3 regions of the Streptomyces sp. NPDC026538 genome follow, and region 3 is predicted to be linked to each of the others. Evidence: riboswitches for the same ligand, from Rfam matches in the RefSeq annotation. Region 3 holds a riboswitch; each other region holds the start of a gene.
What was found. Region 3 has a riboswitch for cyclic di-AMP ahead of ACZ4N4_RS12580 (M23 family metallopeptidase). Riboswitches for the same ligand answer to the same signal wherever they lie in the genome.
Positions count from the first base shown of each region.

Region 1: another riboswitch for cyclic di-AMP. It lies ahead of ACZ4N4_RS13185 (M23 family metallopeptidase); the one in region 3 lies ahead of ACZ4N4_RS12580 (M23 family metallopeptidase).
Region 2: another riboswitch for cyclic di-AMP. It lies ahead of ACZ4N4_RS20960 (C40 family peptidase); the one in region 3 lies ahead of ACZ4N4_RS12580 (M23 family metallopeptidase).

Region 1 is NZ_JBVHQG010000003.1:20,522-27,729, forward strand. It holds gene ACZ4N4_RS13175 (PrsW family intramembrane metalloprotease) at 1-394, shown strand, start outside; gene ACZ4N4_RS13180 (aldo/keto reductase) at 399-1,370, opposite strand; gene ACZ4N4_RS13185 (M23 family metallopeptidase) at 1,526-2,563, opposite strand; cyclic di-AMP (ydaO/yuaA leader) riboswitch at 2,573-2,730, opposite strand; gene ACZ4N4_RS13190 (PP2C family protein-serine/threonine phosphatase) at 3,001-4,110, opposite strand; tRNA gene ACZ4N4_RS13195 (tRNA-Met) at 4,303-4,376, opposite strand; gene ACZ4N4_RS13200 (dihydrofolate reductase family protein) at 4,434-5,564, opposite strand; gene ACZ4N4_RS13205 (MarR family winged helix-turn-helix transcriptional regulator) at 5,634-6,161, shown strand; gene ACZ4N4_RS13210 (GTP cyclohydrolase II) at 6,323-6,964, shown strand.
Region 2 is NZ_JBVHQG010000005.1:111,564-118,771, forward strand. It holds gene ACZ4N4_RS20950 (hypothetical protein) at 437-790, shown strand; gene ACZ4N4_RS20955 (hypothetical protein) at 794-955, opposite strand; gene ACZ4N4_RS20960 (C40 family peptidase) at 1,034-2,194, opposite strand; cyclic di-AMP (ydaO/yuaA leader) riboswitch at 2,203-2,376, opposite strand; gene pcrA (DNA helicase PcrA) at 2,700-5,186, shown strand; gene ACZ4N4_RS20970 (M23 family metallopeptidase) at 5,312-6,841, opposite strand; gene ACZ4N4_RS20975 (esterase/lipase family protein) at 7,110-7,208, opposite strand, start outside.
Region 3 is NZ_JBVHQG010000002.1:1,263,530-1,270,737, reverse strand. It holds gene ACZ4N4_RS12595 (DNA gyrase/topoisomerase IV subunit A) at 1-1,558, opposite strand, end outside; gene ACZ4N4_RS12590 (M16 family metallopeptidase) at 1,844-3,247, shown strand; gene ACZ4N4_RS12585 (M16 family metallopeptidase) at 3,244-4,632, shown strand; cyclic di-AMP (ydaO/yuaA leader) riboswitch at 4,879-5,042, shown strand; gene ACZ4N4_RS12580 (M23 family metallopeptidase) at 5,055-5,810, shown strand; gene ACZ4N4_RS12575 (GntR family transcriptional regulator) at 6,021-6,716, shown strand; gene ACZ4N4_RS12570 (HPr family phosphocarrier protein) at 7,019-7,208, opposite strand, start outside.

The DNA of each region.
Region 1 (7,208 bases), on a different contig from region 3:
GCCGGCGTATGTGTACGCCGGGTGGCTGGGGACGGCCGAGCCGTTCGTGCTCGGCTCGATGCGGGCGCGGCAGATGGCCCGGGAGTACGCCGCCTACCACTTCGGCAAGCCGGCGGGGCGAGCGGTCGCCGAGTACGAGGCGTACGCGACGACGCTCGCCCTGCTGCGCCGCCGGGGGCGGCGGGGGCGGGCGGGCGCCGACTTCGTGGTGCGGGAGCGGGAGCTGCTGACGGAGCTGTGGAGCCGGCGCGAGCTGGTCCGCCCCGCCCTGGACTACGCGGCCCGCACGGCCGCACCGAACGGCTGGCCGGGGTACCCACCGGCGGCCTGGGCGGGGCCGGGCTGGTACGGCCCGCCGGTGCCGTACCCGGCCGCCAACCCGTACCGGAGTTAGTGCGTCAGGCGGAAGCCGCCGTCAGCCGTGTCAGTTCCTGCTCCGTCAGCTCCAGGTCCGCCACTCCCAGCAGCGCCGGGAGCTGTGCCACCGTGCGGGCCGAGGCGATGGGGGCGGTGACGGTGGGCTGGGCTGCCAGCCAGGCCAGGGCGACCGTGGGGACCGGGGCGGAGTGGGCCTCGGCGATCTCGTCGAGGGCGGTGAGCACCTTCTGGCCCCGCTCGGTCTCCAGGTACTGGGCGGCGCGGCCCGCGCGGGGGCTGTCGACCGTCGTGCCGGGGCGGTACTTGCCGGTGAGGAAGCCGGCGGCCAGGGAGAAGTACGGGACCGCCGCGAGGCCGGTGCGGGAGGCCAGCTCCTGGAGGGACCCCTCGTAGGTGTCGCGGGAGACCAGGTTGTAGTGGGGCTGGAGGGCGACGTACCGGGCGAGGCCCTCGCGGTCGGAGAAGTCCAGGGACTCCTGGAGCCGCTCGGCGGTGATGTTGGACGCGGCGATGTGCCGGACCTTGCCCGCCCGCACCAGTTCGTCCAGCGCGCCGATGATCTCCTCGACCGGGATCTCGGGCTTGTCGAAGTGCGTGTAGTACAGGTCGATGTAGTCGGTGCCCAGGCGGCGCAGGGACGCGTCGGCGGCGGCCTTGATGTTGGCGCCCGACAGACCCGGGTAATTGGGGTGCTGGCTGACCTTCGTCGCGATCACCACGTCGTCGCGGTTGCCGCGTGCCTTGACCCACTCGCCGATGACGGTCTCGGACTCGCCGCCCTTGTGGCCCTCGATCCAGGCCGAGTACGAGTCGGCGGTGTCCACGAAGTTGCCGCCCGCTGCCGTGTACGCGTCGAGGACGGCGAAGGAGGTGGCCTCGTCGGCGGTCCAGCCGAAGACGTTGCCGCCGAGGCAGAGCGGGAAGACCTCCAGATCGGAGGCGCCGAGCTTGCGGAGGGAACGGGAAGCGGAAGAAGCGGGAGAAGGGGTCATGCCTCAGTTCAACATCGGCCGCCTGCGGACCGATGCCGCCGAAACGCGAAGTTCTCGTAAAAGCGGAAGACCCTGGCCGGCCCCCGGGCACACCAGACCGGCAGCCCTGACGTCGGGGGGTTGTCGTCAGGGCCGCCGGGGATCCGTAGGGTCCGTCAGGGGTTGAGGCCCTTGCCGCGCAGCCAGGTCATCGGGTCGATGCCGGTGGCCTGACCGCCGGGGTGGACCTCCAGGTGGAGGTGCGGGCCGGTGACGTTGCCGGTGGCGCCGACGCGGCCGATGACATCGCCGGTGGCGACCTTCTGGCCGACCTTGACGCCGATCGAGGACTGGTGGCAGAACCACAGCTCGGTGCCGTCGTCCAGGGTGATGATCGTGCGGTAGCCGTACGATCCGGCCCAGCCGGCCTCCGTGACGGTGCCGCTGTGCACGGCCTTGATCAGCGTGCCGGTGGGGGCGGCGAAGTCGAGGCCGGTGTGGTAGCCGGAGGCCCACATGGAGCCGGCCTGCCCGAAGGTGCCGGTGATCGTGTAGGAGACGACCGGCAGCGTGTACTGCTTGGCCAGCGCGGCGAGCCGCTTCTGCTCGGCCTGCGCCTTCTCGGCGGCCTGCGCCTGCTCCTTGGCGTCGGCGGCCTTGGCGGCCGCGGCCTTCTCCGCCTTGGCCTCCGCGTCGGAGACCGCCTTGTCGGCGGCGGCCACGGCCTTGGCGGTGGCCTTGACGTCGAGCTGGGTCTGCTGCTGCTCGGCCTGGGCGATGATCCGGCTGCGCAGCGCCTCACCGGCGTCGGGGGAGGAGTCGTCGGCGTCGGTGGCGGCCGTCGTGGTGACACTGCTGAGGGCGGTCTGGGTGGCGTGGTGGCCACCGCCCTCGCCGAGCAGGGAGTCGACGGAGGACGGCAGGTCGGGCAGCGAGATGGAGACCGGCGGCTTGCCGGTGTTGGCGCTGGCCATGCCGCCCGCGCCGACGGCGGCGATGACGCCGACGCCGAGGACCGTGGAGCTGCGGGCGAGGCCGCCGCCGCGCTGCTTGGCGACCCGGTGCCGGCCGCGTACCGGGGCGAGGGACTCCTCGGTGGGGTTCCACTCCTCCCAGGGGCCCTCGTCGGTGCGGTAGCCGCCATAGCCGTAGGTCTCGGGTTGACGCTGGCTGGGCACGAACGGGGCTGTCGGGGCAGGCCGGTTGGACGCCACGCGGGCGCACTCCTTTCCTTCCGCCGCCTACCGGGTTAGCTGACGGGTTCGGAGCAGGAAGGTCTCCTACGCGCGTATACCGGCCGATCTCTGCCGGCGGCAGCCGTGCGATTCACCCCAAGGTGGTGGTTCCCCGGTTCCCTTGCGGGATTCGGCGCGTGCGCACGGAGCCGTCGCGGGTGACGGCTGGGACGACCGCGCTGCGTTATCGAACGTTAATAGACCCGGCTGTCAGATTCCAAGCTGTTCGCCTTGATCATTAAGCTTTCAAAGCATGGACTTACCTGCCACGAACGGCCGAAAACGGTCGAGTTGACCATGCGCACTGTTCGGCTCAGGAGTCACACGCGTTTTGATGGTGACTCAGCCGTTACGCGGAGGGCGGTCGCCCGTGCACCGAGGGTGACGATCCCCAGTACGGGGCCCGGCCACCGCGCTCAGGGCCGCCGTACCGCGAGCAGCGCCATGTCGTCCGTCATGCCGCCGCCGGTGTGCCGGCGCACCTCGGCCGCGAGCCGGGCCAGCAGCGGGCCGGGGGCGGTGCCGACCCGGCCGGTCAGCCGCCGCTCGGGGTCGTAGAACCGGCCGTGCGCGTCCCGCGCCTCGGAGAGGCCGTCAGTGAACAGCAGCAGCGTGGCCCCGCTCGGGAACGCGTGCTCGGCGGCCCGGTCCGGCCAGGCCCCCAACTCGCCCATCCCCAGCGGCAGCGCGGCCTCGGGCACCCGTACCGGGCTCACCCTGCCGTCGCCGTACAGCAGCAGGGGCGGCGGATGGCCGCGGTTGACGACCCGGACCGTGCCCTCGCCGTGCCGGAGTTCGGCGAGCACGGCGGTGGTGAACCCCTCGAACGCGTCGACGCCGCCACGCCGGACACCCTCGCGGTCCAGCGCCCGCTCCAGCCGCCCCGCCACCGCCTCCAGCGTCGCCTCCTGCTCGGCGGCCTCCCGGAACGCGCCGATCACCACGGCTACGGCGGCGACCGCGCCCATGCCCTTGCCGCGGACGTCGCCGACGACCAGCCGCACGCCGTACGGGGTGTCCTGGACGGCGTACAGGTCGCCCCCGATGAAGGCGCCCTCCTGGGCCGCCTCGTAGCGGGCGGCGATCTCGAAGCCGCCGATCCACTGGGCGGGCTCGGGCAGCACCGCCCGCTGGGCGGTCTCCGCGATCTCGCGGGCGGAGGCGAGGCGCTGGTCGCCGAGGCGGACCACCCGGTTGATGCCGGCGGCGAGGGCGGCGACGGTGACCACGGTGAGGACTTCGGTGGCCATGCCGACGTCGGGGTTCAAGGTGTGGCGGGCGTGCACGGCATAGGCGGCGAGGAAGGACGCGAGGCCGGTCAGGACGGTGGCGCGGAGGGAGGAGAGGGGCGCGGCGATCAGCGGGGCGGCCGTGAAGAAGGGGACCGGTGTGAAGGCCCGCGGGGTGAGGAGGTCGTAGCAGACGCCGGCCGCGATCAGCAGGACGGGCAGGAAGCGGGCCAGGGTGCGGACGGCTGCGGCCCCGTCCTCCTGCGCCTGTCCAGAGCCCACGGCACGACTCCCCATATGTCCCAGGTGTCCAATATATGTCCGTCCAGATTTGCGGCTGCGAGCGAGCAGCGGCGAGTGGTGTGGACCGGGCGGATGAGTACGGACGGGTGTGATGAGGAACACGCAGAGGGAGACACGGAGGAACACGTGCCGGTATACGACTCAGGGCCGGAATCCTTGTTCTTGGATTCCGGCCCTGGTCTTCAGTAGCGGGGACAGGATTTGAACCTGCGACCTCTGGGTTATGAGCCCAGCGAGCTACCGAGCTGCTCCACCCCGCGTCGGTGAAACCAGCATACGCCATCGGAAGAGCTCGAGTCACACGGGTTACGGAGAGGTCAACCCAGCAGGTGCGCGTTCGGTGCTTTCGCCAGCCCCTCGTACGCGCCCAGCACCAGCACCGCCACCCCCGCCTCCCGCAGCATCCCCGTCCCGTCGGCCGCCTCGACGAAGGTGTCCGGCTCGCGCCACGCCGTCACCACCCGCCGCACCCCGGCCCGCAGGATCAGCTCGGCGCAGGGGTGCGGCCGGGAGGCGCGGTGGGTGCAGGGTTCGAGGCTGGTGTAGACCGTGGCCGTGGCCAGCCGGGGGTCGGCCGGGGAGATCTTGGCCAGGGCCGCCTCCTCCGCGTGGACGACCGGGTCACCGGCCTCCCGGGAGTGGCCGCGGGCCAGTTCCGTGCCGTCGGCCGCGACCACCACCGCGCCGACGCTGAAGGCGGTCCGGGAGGGCGGGCAGTCGGCCGCCAGCTCGCAGGCGAGTCGCAGCCAGTGCCGGTCCGCAGCGGACGCCGACCCGCCCGTGCCGGGGGCGGTGGGCTCGTACCGCATCAGGACGACGTCCTCGATACGGCGGCTCTCCAGGAGCCGCAGCCGCCCCTCCTGGTACCCGCCCGGGCCGAACAGCCGCGGCGCCTTCGGATCGCCGACGAAGAGCGGGGCCAGGACCAGCTGGAGTTCGTCGGCCAGGCCCTGCTGGAGGAGCTGGGTGTGGACGGTGCCGCCGCCCTCGACCATCAGACGCCCGACCGACCGGGCCTCGCGCAGGTCCCTCAGCAGCGCGGGCCAGTCGAGGTCGGCGCCGAGGGAGACGACGTCCGCGGCGATACCGAGGCCGCGGACCCGCGCCGCACCCATGTCCGTCGTGTACACGACCTTCGCGCCGCCGGTGTGCCAGAACTTCGCGTCCGGGTCGAGGTCGCCGGTCGCGGTGACCGTGACCTTGAGGGGGTACTCGGGCTTGCCCGCCGCGGTCCGGGCCGCGCGCCGCCCGGGGTCGTTGACCAGCAGCCGCGGGTTGTCCGCGCGGATGGTGCCGGCTCCGATCAGGATCGCGTCGACGGAGGCCCGCACCTCGTCGACGCGGTCGAAGTCGGCCGGGGACGAGAGCAGCAGGCGGTCGGGGCCGGTGTCGTCGAGATAGCCGTCGAGGGAGACGGCGGCGGACAGCAGGACGTAGGGGTACGGCATCGGACGTGCTCACTCCCGAGGGCGACGGGCAGGCTTGGTTAAACTTTGAAACAAACCTACACTGACGGTATGACGACTCGCTGGCTGACGCCGAAGGAGCAGAGCGCCTGGCGCGCCTACATCTCGGCGACACACCTCCTGGACGATGCGATGGACCGGCAGCTCCAGCAGGACGCCGGCATGCCGCATCTGTACTACGGCATCCTCGTCAGTCTCTCCGAGGCGCCGGAGCGCAAGCTGCGCATGACCGACCTCGCCGAGAAGTCGAAGATCACCCGGAGCCGGCTGACGTACGCCGTGACCCGGCTGGAGAAGGACGGGCTGATCCGGCGCGAGGACTGCAAGTGGGACAAGCGGAGCAGCTTCGCCGCCCTGACCGACGAGGGCATGGCGGTGCTGGAGCGCGCGGCGCCGGGGCACGTGGAGACGGTACGCGCGGCGGTGTTCGACCATCTCTCCCCCGAGCAGGTGGACCAGCTGGAGGAGATCAGCTCGGCGATCGCACGGGCGCTGGAGGGTGACGCGTCGACCCCGCGGCCGACCTCCGACGAGGTTCCCTGGCGGCGGCGATCGTCGCCCTGTTCCGGTTCCTCGTAGGGCCTCGGCCGGCCAGGAGGTCTCGCGGTGGGACCCCGTGGATATTCCCGCAAAACCCTGTTGCTTCAAATTTAAAACATGGGTAGGGTTCCAGCGGTGGATCTGCTTCAAATCTGAAACAGAGGCCGCTACCGTCCTGCACCCGGACACAGGAGAACCCGATGCCCGACTTCCCCGCCGCCACCCAGCGCGCCCGCGTCCGGGTACCGCTGCGCTTCACCGACGGCTACAGCGTCGACGCCGAACTCGTCACGTTCCATGGCCTCAGCGACGGGCAGGAACATGTGGCCGTCGTGCTCGGCGACCCCGCGCCCGGCACGCTCCCGCTGGTCCGGCTGCACTCCGAGTGCCTGACCGGCGACGTCTTCGGCTCGGCCCGCTGCGACTGCGGACCCCAGCTGCGCGAGGCCGTCGAGCGCATCGCGGATCGCGGCGGCGTGCTGCTGTACCTGCGCCAGGAGGGACGCGGCATCGGCCTCTACAACAAGCTCGACGCCTACGCCCTCCAGGACCAGGGCCTCGACACCTACGAGGCGAACGCCGCCCTCGGCCTCCCCGAGGACGGCCGCGACTACACCGCCGCCGCCCAGATGCTCGCCGCCCTCGGCGTCACCGACCTCGACCTGCTCTCCAACAACCCCGACAAGGCGGAGCAGTTGCGCGGCCTCGGCGTCACCGTCCGGGACCGCGTCCCGACCGGTGTCTTCCGCACCGCGCACAACGTCCGCTACCTGCGCGCGAAGGTTTTGCACACCCAGCACACGCTCCCGCTCGCCGAGCTGACGGAACTCAACGCGGGCTGAGGCACCGGGCGGAGCGGCCGGGCGGAGGCGCCCCGGTGCCGGCTCGGCGCCGCCCCGATCCGGCCGGCCGGCGCGGTGCCGGACGAGTGGTGGTCGAGAACGGCGCCTGGCAGCGGTACTGCTCGCACTGGGCCGCCAACCGGGTGGTGGACGATCTGCTGCCCTGGCCGCGCTCCGTACGGCGCTCGATGCGCGGGTGGCAAACACGGAAGTTGACTGACCGCCACCCCGTAAAACACCGCAG
Region 2 (7,208 bases), on a different contig from region 3:
CGCGTATACGGCCGCGGGGTGCGGATTACGCGTCCGGCGGCGGCCCGCACAGGGGGAGCGGGCCGCCGCCGGACTTTCTCGGCGGTGGTGTCCGACTGCCGCCCCTGGCCCGGGCGGCGGTGGGGAGTCGGTCACCTGGGGGAGGACGCTAGGCCGGTCTGTGTCGGCCTGGTAACGCGATGCACGGAATTGGTGTGACCGGATCGTTACCCGACGGTATGTGACCGGGATTCCGGTGCGGAGTCGTCGGCTTCACGGGGCGGGATGACCGAAGCGGCGGTTCCGGGGCGAGCGGGGCGCGCGGGGTGCTATGGGGTGCATATATGCGATGCCGTGGTGGCGGGTAGCGGGCGATGGGCGGCGGGCGGTGGTGGGTGCGGAGGGAGGAGGGGCCGGTGCCCGGCGCCCCGGGGGACCCTGATTAGGCTCCGGGGTCATGGGCGTACTCATCCATCTCTTCGTCGGCCTGCACATCATCGGCATCGCCGCGCTCCTCGGCGGTTTCCTCACCCAGATGAAGGCGATGGGCCAGGGCACGGCCCGCTTCGTCCCCGGGATGCTGCACGGCGCGTTCACCATGCTCGTGACCGGCGTGATCCTGGTCGGCCTCAACGAGGCCGACGACCACCACGTCAACACCGTGAAGATCGGCGTGAAGCTCGCGCTGCTGATCGTGATCCTCGGGCTCGTCTACGTGAAGCGGGACGACGAGAAGGTGGAGAAGGGTGCCTTCGGCCTGGTGGGCCTGCTGACCATGGCGAACATCTTCATCGCCGTGCTGTGGACGTGACCCTCAGGAAGCCTTCGCGAGCGCGGCGCGGGTGACCGCCACCGCGCCGGCGGCCACCGCCGGCCAGGCCGCCACCGCGACCCGCACCCGCCCCGGCCACCTCGGCCAGGGGACGTGCACGGCGGCGGCCGCGACCGACAGCGTCGCCGCGGCCGTCATCCCCATCGGAAACACGGTCGCCCTCACCACACGCGCTCGGCGCACGCGCCATCGCAGCGCGCCCCCCTGGCACGCCGGCGCCCCTCAGGCCGGTCGCACCACGCTGTGGATGATCGACTCGCCGCCGTAGTAGATCGACTCCTCCCGGACGTACGCGCCGGGCTTCGGGGCGTGGATCATCATGCCGTCGCCGATGTAGATGCCGACGTGGCTGATGTCGTCGTAGAAGAAGACCAGGTCGCCGGGCTGGGCGTCGGCGAGGGAGACGGTGGTGCCGGCGTTCACCTGGTCGTACGTGGTGCGCGGCAGGGAGACGCCCGCGGCCTTCCAGGCGGCCTGGGAGAGGCCGGAGCAGTCGTAGGAGCCGGGGCCGGTGGCGCCCCAGACGTACGGCTTTCCGACCTGCGCACGGGCGAAGGCGATCGCCTTGGCGGCCTTCGTCCCGTAGGCGGAGTCGGACGAGGAGGAGGACGAAGAGGACGAAGAGGACGAAGAGGAGCCGCTGGAGGTCGACGTCGACGACGTGTCCTTCGCGGCCGCCGCCTGCTGCTTCGCGAGCTCCGCCGCCTTGCGTGCCGCTTCCGCCTGCTGCTTCTTCTCGATCTCCGCCAGCCGCGCCTTCTCCTGGGCGGTCAGCTGCGACAGCAGATCCCGCGCGGAGGCCAGCTTCGTCTGGACGGTGGTCTTGGCGGTCCTGAGGTCGTCCTGGGTCTCGGTGAGCGTCTCCAGGCTCTTGGCGGCCTCCTGCCGCTTCGCCATGGTCGCGGACTGCTGGGTGGCGTAGTCGTCGACCGCGTCCTTCTGGCGCGAGGTCAGCCGATTCATCAGCTGCGTCTGGTCGAAGTAGTCCTGCGGACTGTCCGCGAGCAGGAAGGTCGCCGTCTCGGGGGCGCTGGCCCCGGTCCGGTACTGGGCCGCGGCGAAGGAACCCAGTTCCTCACGCGCCTTGTTGAGCCGGTCCGTGCGCTCGGCGACGTCGTCGAGCAGGGTGTCGACCTGCTTGCGCTGCCTGCCGGTCTTCTCCTTGGCCGCGTTGTACTTCTCGGTCGCCGACTCGGCCTGTCGGTAGAGGGCGTCGACCTTCTTCTCGACCTCCTCCAGGCTGGGCTTGCCGTCCTCGGAGGGCGCGGCGTTGGCCGTCTGGGAGAGCAGCGCCACGGAGGTGAGGGCGGCGGTGGCCAGGGCGGGGGTGCGTATGCCTGCTACGCGCGTTGCGGACGGACGCGACTTGCGGTGCGACGCCAACGGGGGCGACTCCTTCCATGCTCCGCCTACCGAGTTAGCTGTCGGGTTCGGGCGGGTGGTTCGGAAGGGTTGCCCTACGGTCCGTTCCCCGGTGGGAAGGCGGGACCGATTCACCCCAAGGTTCGGTGTGGGTCCCCGGCTCCGGGCGCGCGGTGGCACCCTGGACTCGGCGGAGGCCGTGCGGCCCGGCGACGTTCGCCGGTGGGGGTCGTACGGCCTGCTCGGCACGGTAGCCAACTCGTGTGCTCTGTGTGAAGTTTGATGTGCGATATGCCCGATACATTTTCGTGACCTTGGCGTTGCGGCTCGGGTGCATCGGTTGATCGGGGATGGTATGCGGCCACTTGTCCGGTGCGGCCGGGTGGTCAGCACTCCCGGCAGACGGGGACACCCGTGCTCACGGTGTGTGATCGCTGACCGTGAGGGGCCGATTCTGGTGGGTGACCGGGGTGAGTTTCCGGGGTGGGGACCGGTTGTCGGTGGGGCGCCCTAGACTCGGAGAGCGATGAGCAGCCTCTTTGACGACAGCTTCCTGGCGAGCCTCCAGCCCCCGCGCGGCCACGAGGAGGGACCCCCGCCGCCGCCCGAGGACGAGCACGTACCGGAGCCGATTCCGGACGACCTGTTCGGCGGGCAGTTCGACGCGCCCCCGGACCGGGACGCCTACTACCGCGACGGCGCCGCCCGCCCGGCCCTGGACGCGGCCGCGCTCCTGGAGGGGCTGAACGAGAACCAGCGGGCGGCGGTCGTGCACGCAGGTTCCCCGCTGCTGATCGTGGCCGGCGCCGGATCCGGCAAGACGCGCGTGCTCACCCACCGCATCGCGCACCTGCTCGGCGCGCGGAACGTGCACCCGGGCCAGATCCTCGCGATCACCTTCACCAACAAGGCCGCGGGCGAGATGAAGGAGCGCGTCGAGCACCTCGTCGGCCCGCGCGCGAACGCGATGTGGGTGATGACCTTCCACAGCGCCTGCGTGCGGATTCTGCGCAGGGAGAGCAAGAAGCTCGGCTTCACCTCCTCCTTCTCGATCTACGACGCCGCGGACTCCAAGCGCCTGATGGCCCTGGTCTGCCGCGACCTGGACCTCGACCCCAAGCGCTTCCCGCCGAAGTCCTTCAGCGCCCAGGTCAGCAACCTCAAGAACGAGCTGGTCGACGAGGAGGACTTCGCCGCCCGGGCGAGCGACGGCTTCGAGAAGACCCTCGCCCAGGCCTACGCCATGTACCAGTCGCGGTTGCGTGAGGCGAACGCCCTCGACTTCGACGACCTGATCATGACGACGGTCAACCTGCTGCGCGCCTTCCCGGATGTCGCCGAGCACTACCGCCGCCGCTTCCGGCACGTCCTGGTCGACGAGTACCAGGACACCAACCACGCCCAGTACGCCCTCGTGCGCGAGCTGGTCGGCACCGGCGCGCACGAGGAGGACGTACCGCCGGGTGAGCAGGACCTCCCGCCCGCCGAACTGTGCGTGGTGGGCGACGCCGACCAGTCGATCTACGCCTTCCGGGGCGCGACGATCCGCAACATCCTCCAGTTCGAGGAGGACTACCCGAACGCGACGACGATCCTCCTGGAGCAGAACTACCGCTCCACACAGACGATCCTCTCCGCCGCCAACGCGGTCATCGAGCGCAACGAGTCCCGCCGCCCGAAGAACCTGTGGACCAACGCGGGCGCGGGCGCACAGATCACCGGCTATGTCGCCGACACCGAGCACGACGAGGCACAGTTCGTCGCCGACGAGATAGACCGTCTGACGGACGCGGGCGAGGCGAAGGCGGGCGATGTCGCCGTCTTCTACCGCACCAACGCGCAGTCCCGTGTCTTCGAGGAGATCTTCATCCGCGTCGGCCTGCCCTACAAGGTCGTCGGCGGTGTCCGCTTCTACGAGCGCAAGGAGGTCCGGGACGTCCTGGCCTACCTGCGGGTCCTCGCCAATCCCGAGGACTCCGTCCCGCTGCGCCGGATCCTCAACGTCCCCAAGCGCGGTATCGGCGACCGCGCGGAGGCGATGATCGACGCCCTCGCCCAGCGCGAGAAGATCAGCTTCCCGCAGGCGCTCCGGCGCGTCGACGAGGCGTACGGCATGGCCGCGCGGTCGACCAACGCGGTCAAGCGGTTCAACACGCTGATGGAGGACCTCCGTACGGTCGTGGAGTCCGGCGCCGGACCGGCCACCGTCCTGGAGGCGATCCTGGAACGCACCGGCTATCTCGCCGAGTTGCAGGCCTCCACCGACCCGCAGGACGAGACCCGGATCGAGAACCTCCAGGAACTCGCCTCCGTGGCGCTGGAGTTCGAGCAGGAGTCCGGGGCGGAGGAGGCGTCGGGCGGGCTGTCCGCCTTCCTGGAGCGGGTGGCGCTGGTCGCCGACTCCGACCAGATCCCCGACGAGGACGAGGACGGCTCCGGCGTCATCACCCTGATGACCCTGCACACCGCCAAGGGCCTCGAGTTCCCGGTGGTCTTCCTGACCGGCATGGAGGACGGCGTCTTCCCGCACATGCGCGCCCTCGGCCAGACCAAGGAGCTGGAGGAGGAGCGCCGCCTCGCGTACGTCGGCATCACGCGCGCGCGGGAGCGGCTGTATCTCACGCGGTCGGCGATGCGCAGCGCCTGGGGGCAGCCTTCGTACAACCCGCCCTCGCGCTTCCTGGAGGAGATCCCGGCCGGGTATCTGGAGTGGAAGCGGACCGGGGCGATGGCGCCGGTGTCCTCCGGGCCCGCGTCGGGCGTGGCGGCCTCGCTCTCCTCGACCCGTTCGCGCTCCTCGGCTTCCGGCGCGTCCGGCTTCGCCACCCGGCGGACCTCGGAGAAGCCGGTGGTCTCGCTGGCCGTCGGTGACCGGGTCACCCACGACCAGTTCGGCCTCGGTACGGTCGTCGGGGTGAAAGGCACGGGCGGCAACGCGGAGGCGACGATCGACTTCGGCGACACCAAGCCGAAGCGGCTGTTGCTGCGGTACGCGCCGGTGGAGAAGCTGTAGCCGCACGAGCGCTGTGAGGACAGAAGGCTGGGCCCCGCTGCCACGAGCGGGGCTCAGTGAGCGGGGCCTGCTGATCGGGCTCACTGATCAGTGCTTGCTGACCAGGTTCAGGTTCAGGACCAGGATCAGGTCGGGTCGAGTCCGTGGCTCCGCAGCCACGGCAGCGGGTCTATGGCGGCGCCCCCCGCCGGCCTGACCTCGAAGTGCAGATGCGGGCCGGTCGAGTTCCCGGAGTTCCCGGAGTACGCGATCGGATCCCCGGCCTTCACGGTCGTACCCGCGGCGACGCGGTACGACGAGAGGTGGCAGTACCAGGTCTCCGTGCCGTCCTTCGCCGTCACGATCATCATGTTGCCGTAGGCGCTGTTCCACTTGGTGGAGACGACGCCGTCGGTCGCGGCCATCACCGTCGTGCCGTAGGAGACGGGGAAGTCGATGCCGGTGTGGACGGACATCCAGTTCACGCCAGCCTGGCCGAAGTAGGCGCTGAGCCCCCGCTGCGTGACCGGGAGGACGTACTTGGGGCGCAGCCTCTCCTTGCGGGCCGCCTCCGCCGCCGCCTTCTTCTTCTCGGCCTCCTGCTGGGTCTTGAGGTCGATGCGTTCCTGGGTCCGGCTGGCCCGGTCCGCGAAGTCGTCGGCGCCCGCCGAGAGCGTCCTCAGCTGGGCGTCCAGCTTGCTGTTGGCGGCGGACGGTTTCACCGACTGCGCGTCCGAGGCGGAGGCGGTGGTGTCCTGGCCCTCGCCGCCGGTCAGGGTGCCGACGGAGGCGGCCGCGATTCCGGCGACCCCCATCACACAGGCCGAGGGCACGGCGACGGTCAGCAGCGCGGAGCGCTTGGGGGGCGTACGGCGACGGGAACGCGCCCCCGCACGGGCGCCGGCGCGTGTCGCGGCAGGAGCGGCCGGAGTGACCTCTTCCTGGTCCTCCAGCAGTGGCGTTACTGCCGGTAGCTCTCCGGTCGCGGTCAACTCCCCGGCGTCCGTGGGGTCTTCCGCGTACTCCTCGAACTCGTCGTAGGGGACCTGCTCGAAGGGAACCTGCTCGAACGTCTGGGTCGCCGAGTGCTCGAAGGACTCGGCGGACTGTGTCTCGTGCTCGTGCTCGTGTTCCGGCTCCGCGGGCTGCGCCGGGGTGCCGTCGGAGTTCCACTGCGTGGCGTCGTACGTGCCGGTGTCGAAGACCTGGGTGCCCCACTCCCACTGCTGGGTGGCGCCGGCCAGGTGCGACTGGTCGGGCTGGAGCCAGGCGTTCGCGTCCCAGTGGCCGCTGCCGTCGCCGACCGTGCCCTGTGTCGCCTGCGCGGTCTGCGCGGTGTGCGCGGTCTGCGACGGGATGGTCCACGCGGTGCTGTCGTAGGCGCCGGAGTCGTAGGCGGCGTGGTGCTGGGCCGCGTAGGGGTCGTAGTTCAGCGTGTGGTGGCCGGTCGTCTGCCACTGCGTGGCGTCGTACGCGCCGGTGGCCTGGGCCTCGCCGGGGAGGTGGCCGAAGAGCGGGTCGCTGTGGAACGAGGTGCCGGCAGCGCCGTGGTCGCCGTACGTGGTGAAGTCGCCGTACTGGGCTTCCTGGGTGCCGTACGGCGCGTAGTGCGCCTGGTCGGCGTCGGAAGCCGGGGCCGGGGTGGTCATGGTCCCCGACGGGTGACGGTCGTTCACCAACTTCTCTTTCGCCTCGACAACAGGGGCTGCCAGAGCAGTGCGGCGACTGTACCCGGCGGTATACGGGCGCGACAATCTTCAGCAGGTTTCGTCGTTGCGGGAAACGGGCATTCGGCCGTGTTTCGGGGGACGACGGGCGCGGGTTTGGCCTTGTGTTCGAGGAGTGTTCGAGAATGCGGGGGTCCAAACAGGTGGTGCCGGGCGATCGTTGCCCGCCCGAACCACCCCGAATACCCGACTCGCCCCGTTCGTCCTCTGGTCGCTGTCAGGCCACCGTCAGGCCGTCCGCGACCCGCTCCTCCGAGTGCACCTCGTCGAGGGCCTGCCGTATGCCGGTCGCGACCGCCGGGTGGACGGGCAGGGC
Region 3 (7,208 bases):
GGCACGGGTCGTCGGCCACCTGGAGCGGCACCACGGCCGCCGGGGCGCCCGAGGCCTCCAGCAGGACCGTGCGCCGCTCGGTGCCGAACTTCTTCGCCACCGCGGCCAGTTCGGCCGAGACCAGCTTGCGCAGCTCGGCGTCCGACTCCAGGATGCGGGTCAGCTCGGCGATCTCCGCGGTGAGCTTCTCCTTCTCCGCCTCCAGCTCGATGCGGTCGTACTTGGTCAGGCGCCGCAGGGGGGTGTCCAGGATGTACTGCGTCTGGATCTCCGACAGCGAGAAGCGCTCCATCAGGCGCTGCTTGGCCTCCGCGCTGTTCTCACTGGAGCGGATCAGCCGGATGACCTCGTCGATGTCGACCAGGGCGGTGAGCAGGCCCTCGACCAGGTGGAGGCGGTCGCGGCGCTTGGTGCGGCGGAACTCGCTGCGACGCCGGACCACGTTGAAGCGGTGGTCGAGGTAGACCTCGAGCAGTTCCTTCAGGCCCAGGGTGAGCGGCTGGCCGTCCACCAGGGCGACGTTGTTGATGCCGAAGGACTCCTCCATCGGCGTCAGCTTGTAGAGCTGCTCCAGGACCGCCTCGGGCACGAAGCCGTTCTTGATCTCGACGACCAGACGCAGCCCGTGCTCGCGGTCGGTGAGGTCCTTGACGTCGGCGATGCCCTGCAGCTTCTTGGAGTTGACCAGGTCCTTGATCTTGGCGATGACCTTCTCGGGGCCGACCGTGAAGGGCAGTTCGGTGATGACCAGCCCCTTGCGGCGGGCGGTGACCGTCTCCACCGCCACCGTGGCGCGGATCTTGAAGGTGCCGCGGCCCGTCTCGTACGCGTCCCGGACGCCCTCCAGGCCGACGATCCGGCCGCCGGTGGGCAGATCGGGGCCCGGGACGTGCTTCATCAGCGTGTCCAGGTCCGCGTTCGGGTACCGGATCAGATGGCGGGCGGCCCCGATCACCTCGCCGAGGTTGTGCGGCGGCATGTTCGTCGCCATGCCGACCGCGATGCCCGACGAGCCGTTGACCAGCAGGTTGGGGAACGCGGCGGGCAGCGCCACCGGCTCCTGCTCCTGGCCGTCGTAGTTCGGCGCGAAGTCGACCGTGTCCTCGTCGATCGACTCGGTCATCAGGCTGGTCGCCTCGGCCATCCGGCACTCGGTGTACCGCATGGCGGCCGGCGGGTCGTCGTTGCCCAGCGAGCCGAAGTTGCCGTGGCCGTCGACCAGCGGGACGCGCATCGAGAACGGCTGGGCCATCCGCACCAGCGCGTCGTAGATCGAAGAGTCGCCGTGCGGGTGCAGCTTGCCCATCACTTCGCCGACCACGCGCGCGCACTTCACATAGCCGCGCTCGGGGCGCAGCCCCATCTCGTTCATCTGGTAGACGATCCGGCGGTGCACCGGCTTCAGGCCGTCGCGGGCGTCCGGCAGGGCGCGCGAGTAGATGACCGAGTACGCGTACTCGAGGTAGGAGCCGCGCATCTCGTCCACGACGTCGATGTCGAGGATCCTCTCCTCGTACGAGTCGTCGGGCGGCGGGGTCTTCGTGCTGCGGCGGGCCATCGCTGCCGGCTCCTTGCTCATGCGTGAACGGGATCTGACGCTGACCATTGTGGACCGCGGTACTGACAACCCGGGCCAGGCCCCGGTCTCCGCGGCCCGCCCCGGTGCCTCGGAGGCGTTCGGGAGCGAGTCGGACGCAGGCTACGCGATCCGCTGTGGGCGTACGTGGTGCGGGAACTTCGCCCAGTCCCGGCACGCTTGCATACAGTGGCAGGACTGGCAGAAAAACCGCGGTCCGAGACCGCTTCCGCGGGTGACGTGAGTGACGCGAGTGAAGGGACGTACATGCCCATGGGTCACACGACCACGGCCGAGACAGGCTCCGGAGGCCTGACAGCGACCGAGCACCGCTTGGCCAACGGTCTGCGCGTGGTGCTCTCCGAGGACCACCTGACCCCGGTCGCGGCGGTCTGCCTCTGGTACGACGTCGGTTCCCGGCACGAAGTCAAGGGACGTACCGGCCTGGCTCACCTTTTCGAGCACCTGATGTTCCAGGGCTCCGCCCAGGTGAAGGGCAACGGCCACTTCGAGCTCGTCCAGGGTGCCGGCGGCTCGCTCAACGGCACCACCAGCTTCGAGCGCACCAACTACTTCGAGACCATGCCCGCCCACCAGCTGGAGCTCGCCCTCTGGCTGGAGGCCGACCGCATGGGCTCCCTGCTCGCCGCCCTGGACGACGAGTCGATGGAGAACCAGCGGGACGTCGTCAAGAACGAGCGCCGCCAGCGCTACGACAACGTCCCCTACGGCACCGCCTTCGAGAAGCTCACCGCGCTCGCCTACCCGGAGGGCCACCCCTACCACCACACGCCGATCGGCTCGATGGCGGACCTGGACGCGGCCACCCTGGAGGACGCGCGGGCGTTCTTCCGTACGTACTACGCGCCCAACAACGCGGTTCTGTCGGTGGTCGGCGACATCGACCCCCAGCAGACCCTCGCCTGGGTCGAGAAGTACTTCGGCTCCATCCAGGCGCACGACGGCAAGCCCGCCCCGCGCGACGGCTCGCTGCCCGACATCATGGGCGAGCAGCTGCGCGAGGTCGTCGTGGAGGAGGTGCCCGCGCGCGCGTTGATGGCCGCCTACCGGCTCCCGGAGGACGGCTCGCGCGCGTCCGACGCGGCCGACCTGGCCCTCACCGTCCTCGGCGGCGGCGAGTCCTCCCGCCTCTACAACCGCCTCGTACGACGCGACCGTACGGCCGTCGCCGCCGGCTTCGGCCTGCTGCGCCTGTCCGGTGCGCCCTCCCTGGGCTGGCTGGACGTGAAGACCTCCGGCGACGTCGAGGTGCCGGTCATCGAGACCGCCATCGACGAGGAGCTCGCCCGGTTCGCCGAGGAGGGCCCCACGCCCGAGGAGATGGAGCGCGCCCAGGCCCAGTTGGAGCGCGAGTGGCTGGACCGGCTGGGGACCGTCGCGGGCCGCGCGGACGAACTGTGCCGGTTCGCCGTCCTGTTCGGTGACCCGCAGCTCGCCCTGACCGCCGTCCAGCGCGTCCTCGCGGTGACCCCGCAGGAGGTCCAGGAGGTCGCCAAGGCCCGGCTGCGGCCGGACAACCGCGCGGTGCTCGTCTACGAGCCCAAGTCCCCGGAGACGGTCGAGGACGCCGACGTACCCGAGGACCCCGAGGCCGAGGCCACGGTCGAGGCCGCCACCGCCGAGCACGACGACGAGGAGACGGCCAAGTGACCGAGCTCGCCACCATGGACTTCCACCCGCAGCCCCAGCCGGGCGACGCCCGGCCCTGGGCCTTCCCGGCCCCCCAGCGCGGCACCCTGGACAACGGTCTCACCGTGCTGCGCTGCCACCGGCCCGGCCAGCAGGTCGTCGCCGTCGAGGTGCTCCTGGACGCGCCTCTGGACGCCGAGCCGGCCGGCCTGGACGGCGTCGCCACGATCATGGCGCGCGCCTTCTCCGAGGGCACCGACAAGCACTCCGCCGAGGAGTACGCCGCCGAGCTGGAGCGGGCCGGCGCCACCCTGGACGCCCACGCCGACCACCCCGGTGTCCGGCTCAGCCTGGAGGTTCCGGCCTCCCGCCTGGCCAAGGGACTCGGGCTGCTCTCCGACGCGCTCAGGGCGCCCGCCTTCGCCGACAGCGAGGTCGAGCGGCTGGTCCGCAACCGCCTCGACGAGATCCCGCACGAGCTGGCCAACCCCAGCCGCCGGGCCGCCAAGCAGCTCTACAAGGAGCTCTTCCCGTCGACCGCGCGGATGTCCCGACCGCGCCAGGGCACCGAGGACACCGTCGAGAAGATCGACGCGGCCGCCGTACGCGCGTTCTACGACCGGCATGTCCGCCCCGCCACCGCCACCGCGGTCGTCGTCGGCGACCTCACCGGCATCGACCTGGACGAACTGCTCGGCGAGACCCTGGGCGCCTGGCGCGGCTCCACCGCCCAGCCCCGGCCGGTGCCCCCGGTCTCCGCCGACGACACCGGCCGTGTCGTCATCGTGGACCGCCCCGGAGCCGTCCAGACGCAGCTGCTCATCGGCCGCATCGGCGCCGACCGGCACGACCGCGTCTGGCCCGCCCAGGTGCTCGGCACCTACTGCCTGGGCGGCACCCTCACCTCCCGCCTGGACCGCGTCCTGCGGGAGGAGAAGGGCTACACCTACGGCGTCCGCGCCTTCGGGCAGGTCCTGCGGTCCGCCCCCGACGGCAGCGGCGCCGCGATGCTCGCCATCAGCGGCTCGGTGGACACCCCGAACACCGGCCCGGCGCTCCAGGACCTGTGGACGGTGCTGCGCACCCTCGCCTCCGGCGGCCTCACGGACGCCGAGCGCGACGTCGCCGTGCAGAACCTGGTGGGCGTGGCGCCGCTCAAGTACGAGACGGCGGCGGCCGTCGCCGGCACCCTGGCCGACCAGGTCGAGCAGCATCTGCCCGACGACTTCCAGGCCACGCTCTACCGGCAACTGGCCGCCACGGGCACCGTGGAGGCCACCGCTGCCGTCGTGAACGCCTTCCCGGTCGACCACCTGGTGACCGTCCTCGTCGGCGACGCGGCGCAGATCAAGGAGCCGGTCGAGGCCCTCGGCATCGGCGAAGTGACGGTCGTCGCCGCCGAGTAGGCGGAGGGGGCCGGCCGGAGCAAGCGGCGCAGCAGGGAGCGCGGCCGGACGAGCGGCACGCGCGCGTGCAGCGGCCCTGGTGACCGTCACGTCACCAGGGCCGCCGAATGTCCGAATTGGGGCGGAGGTTGCCTGTCTGCCCTGTGGGATGCGCGACAAAAACCATGATCCGTTTGAGCAGGGCGAGGGCGTCCTCGTAGGTTCTTCCGGACTGTCCGTCAGGCAGTGCGCCGCGCCCGCGGCACCGGACAGTCATCGCCGAGTCCCCGTACGGCGCGAGCTAGGGGAGCCGGGGACCCATGCAGTCCCTGGGGTGAATCGGGCGCCCGCGCGAGCCGCGAGGGGGCCCGTAGGAGACCTTCCTGCTCCGAACCCGTCAGCTAACCCGGTAGGCGAGAGGGAAGGAAAGGACCAGCCTCTACATGGCGTTCATGTGCGCCTCCGGGAAGCATCGTCGCCCCGGCCGGGTGAAGCGCACCACCGCGCAGGCCGTCGGCATCGCGGCCCTCACCACCACGGGTGTCATCGGCACCGTCTCGGCCGCCCCGGCGCTCGCCGCGGAGAACTCCGTCGAGCAGACCGGCCTCACTCCAGTGATCACGGTCAGCGACTCGGTCGCCGACCAGATCGACGCCCAGGCCGCCGCGCAGACGGCCGCCGCCGAGCGCAAGGCGGCCGAGGAGGCCGCGCGCAAGAAGGCCGCGGAGAAGGCCAAGAAGGAGCGCGAGGCCGAGGCGCGCGCCGCGCGGGCAGCCGAACGCAAGCGCCTCAACGCCTTCGTCGCGCCGATCTCCGACTCGTACGTCTCCACCGGGTACAAGACCGGCGGCTCCCTGTGGTCCTCCGGCGCCCACACCGGCATCGACTTCCACGCCGCCACCGGCACGGTGGTGCACGCGGCCGGCACCGGCACGGTGGTCTCCACCGGCTGGGGCGGGTCCTACGGCAACCAGATCGTCATCAAGATGGCCGACGGCATGTACACCCAGTACGGTCACCTGTCGTCGATCGGCGTCTCGGTGGGCCAGAAGGTCACCCCGGGCCAGCAGATCGGCCTCTCCGGCGCGACCGGCAACGTGACCGGCCCCCACCTCCACTTCGAGGCCCGCACGACCCCTGAGTACGGCTCGGACGTCGACCCGGTCGCCTATCTCCGCAAGCACGGCGTGAACGTCTGACCCGAGCACGCCGACGAACATGTGACGTCAACGGCGAGAGCCCCGAAGCCCCGGCCCCCGAGCCGGGGCTTTCGTCGTTTTCGTGACCCCGGTGTCCAAAAAATATGCATGGATTCAGGGCCCCCGTCGGAAATTCCCGCTCATTGCAATAGAGTCACGGAACGGACGCCACTCGGCGGCGTTTCACGGGGATTAAGGCGGAGGTCGGACATGCGTATTCCGGCGCACTCGGTATGCACAGCCATCCGCGACGACATCGTCGCGGGTGTCTACGAGCGCGGCAGCCGGCTCACCGAGGAACTCCTGGCCCGTCGCTACGGCGTCTCGCGCGTCCCCGTCCGCGAGGCCCTGCGCACCCTGGAGGCCGAGGGCTTCGTGGTGACGCGCCGGCACGCGGGCGCGTGCGTCGCGGAACCGACCGAGCAGGAGGCCGCCGACCTGCTGGAGATGCGTCTGCTCCTGGAGCCGCTCGGCGCCTCCCGGGCCGCCCAGCGCCGTACCGAGGCCCACCTCAAGGTGCTGCGCGGACTGGTCAGGCTGGGCCAGGAACGGGCCCGTCGGGGCGGCAGCGAGGACCTGCGCTCCCTGGGCGGCTGGTTCCACGAGACACTCGCCCAGGCCACCGGCAGCCACGCCCTGACCTCGACACTCACCCAGCTGCGGCACAAGATCGCCTGGATGTACGCCGTCGACGCCCCCGCCAACCCCGTGGAGTCCTGGGCCGAGCACGGCGCCATCGTGGACGCGGTGACGCGCGGCGACAGCGAGCGCGCGCGGGCGATCACCGCGCTGCACACCGAGCGGTCCGCGGTCTCGCACCGGCTGCGCTTTTCCGGCGGCACGGACCGGGCCAACGGTGTGAGGACTTCGCAACATCCCGTAAACATGTCGGGCCTGCGGCATTAACACGGGCACCGTATACAAAGAGGAGTTATTCGGTGGAGCAGTATTTCCGTTGCCCTCTCGCGGGCTCCGCCGTCCTTATTTCGTGCGCGCCCGGAATTTCCGACGGTGCGCCTTCGGTGTGCCCTGTGCGGAATTAACTATGCCCGGTGCAAAGTCCGGCTCCCGATAAAGGGTGGCCGTTCATGAAGACCGGCTCCGGGGGACACCACGGCGGGATCTCCGGGTGACGGCACGGCGGGAACGGCGAGACCGCGCCCCCCCGGAGGAGTGGCGCGGTCTCGGTCGTGCGGGCGCTGTGGCGCTCAGACGGTCTCGGGGAGCTCCTCGAGACCCTCGGCGACCAGCTTGGCCAGGCGGTCGAGGGCGGCGTCCGCGCCCTCGGCGTCGGAGGCGAGGACGATCTCCTCGCCGCCCTGGGCGCCCAGGCCCAGGACAGCCAGCATGGAGGCCGCGTTGACGGGGTTGCCCCCGGCCTTGGCGATCGTCACCGGG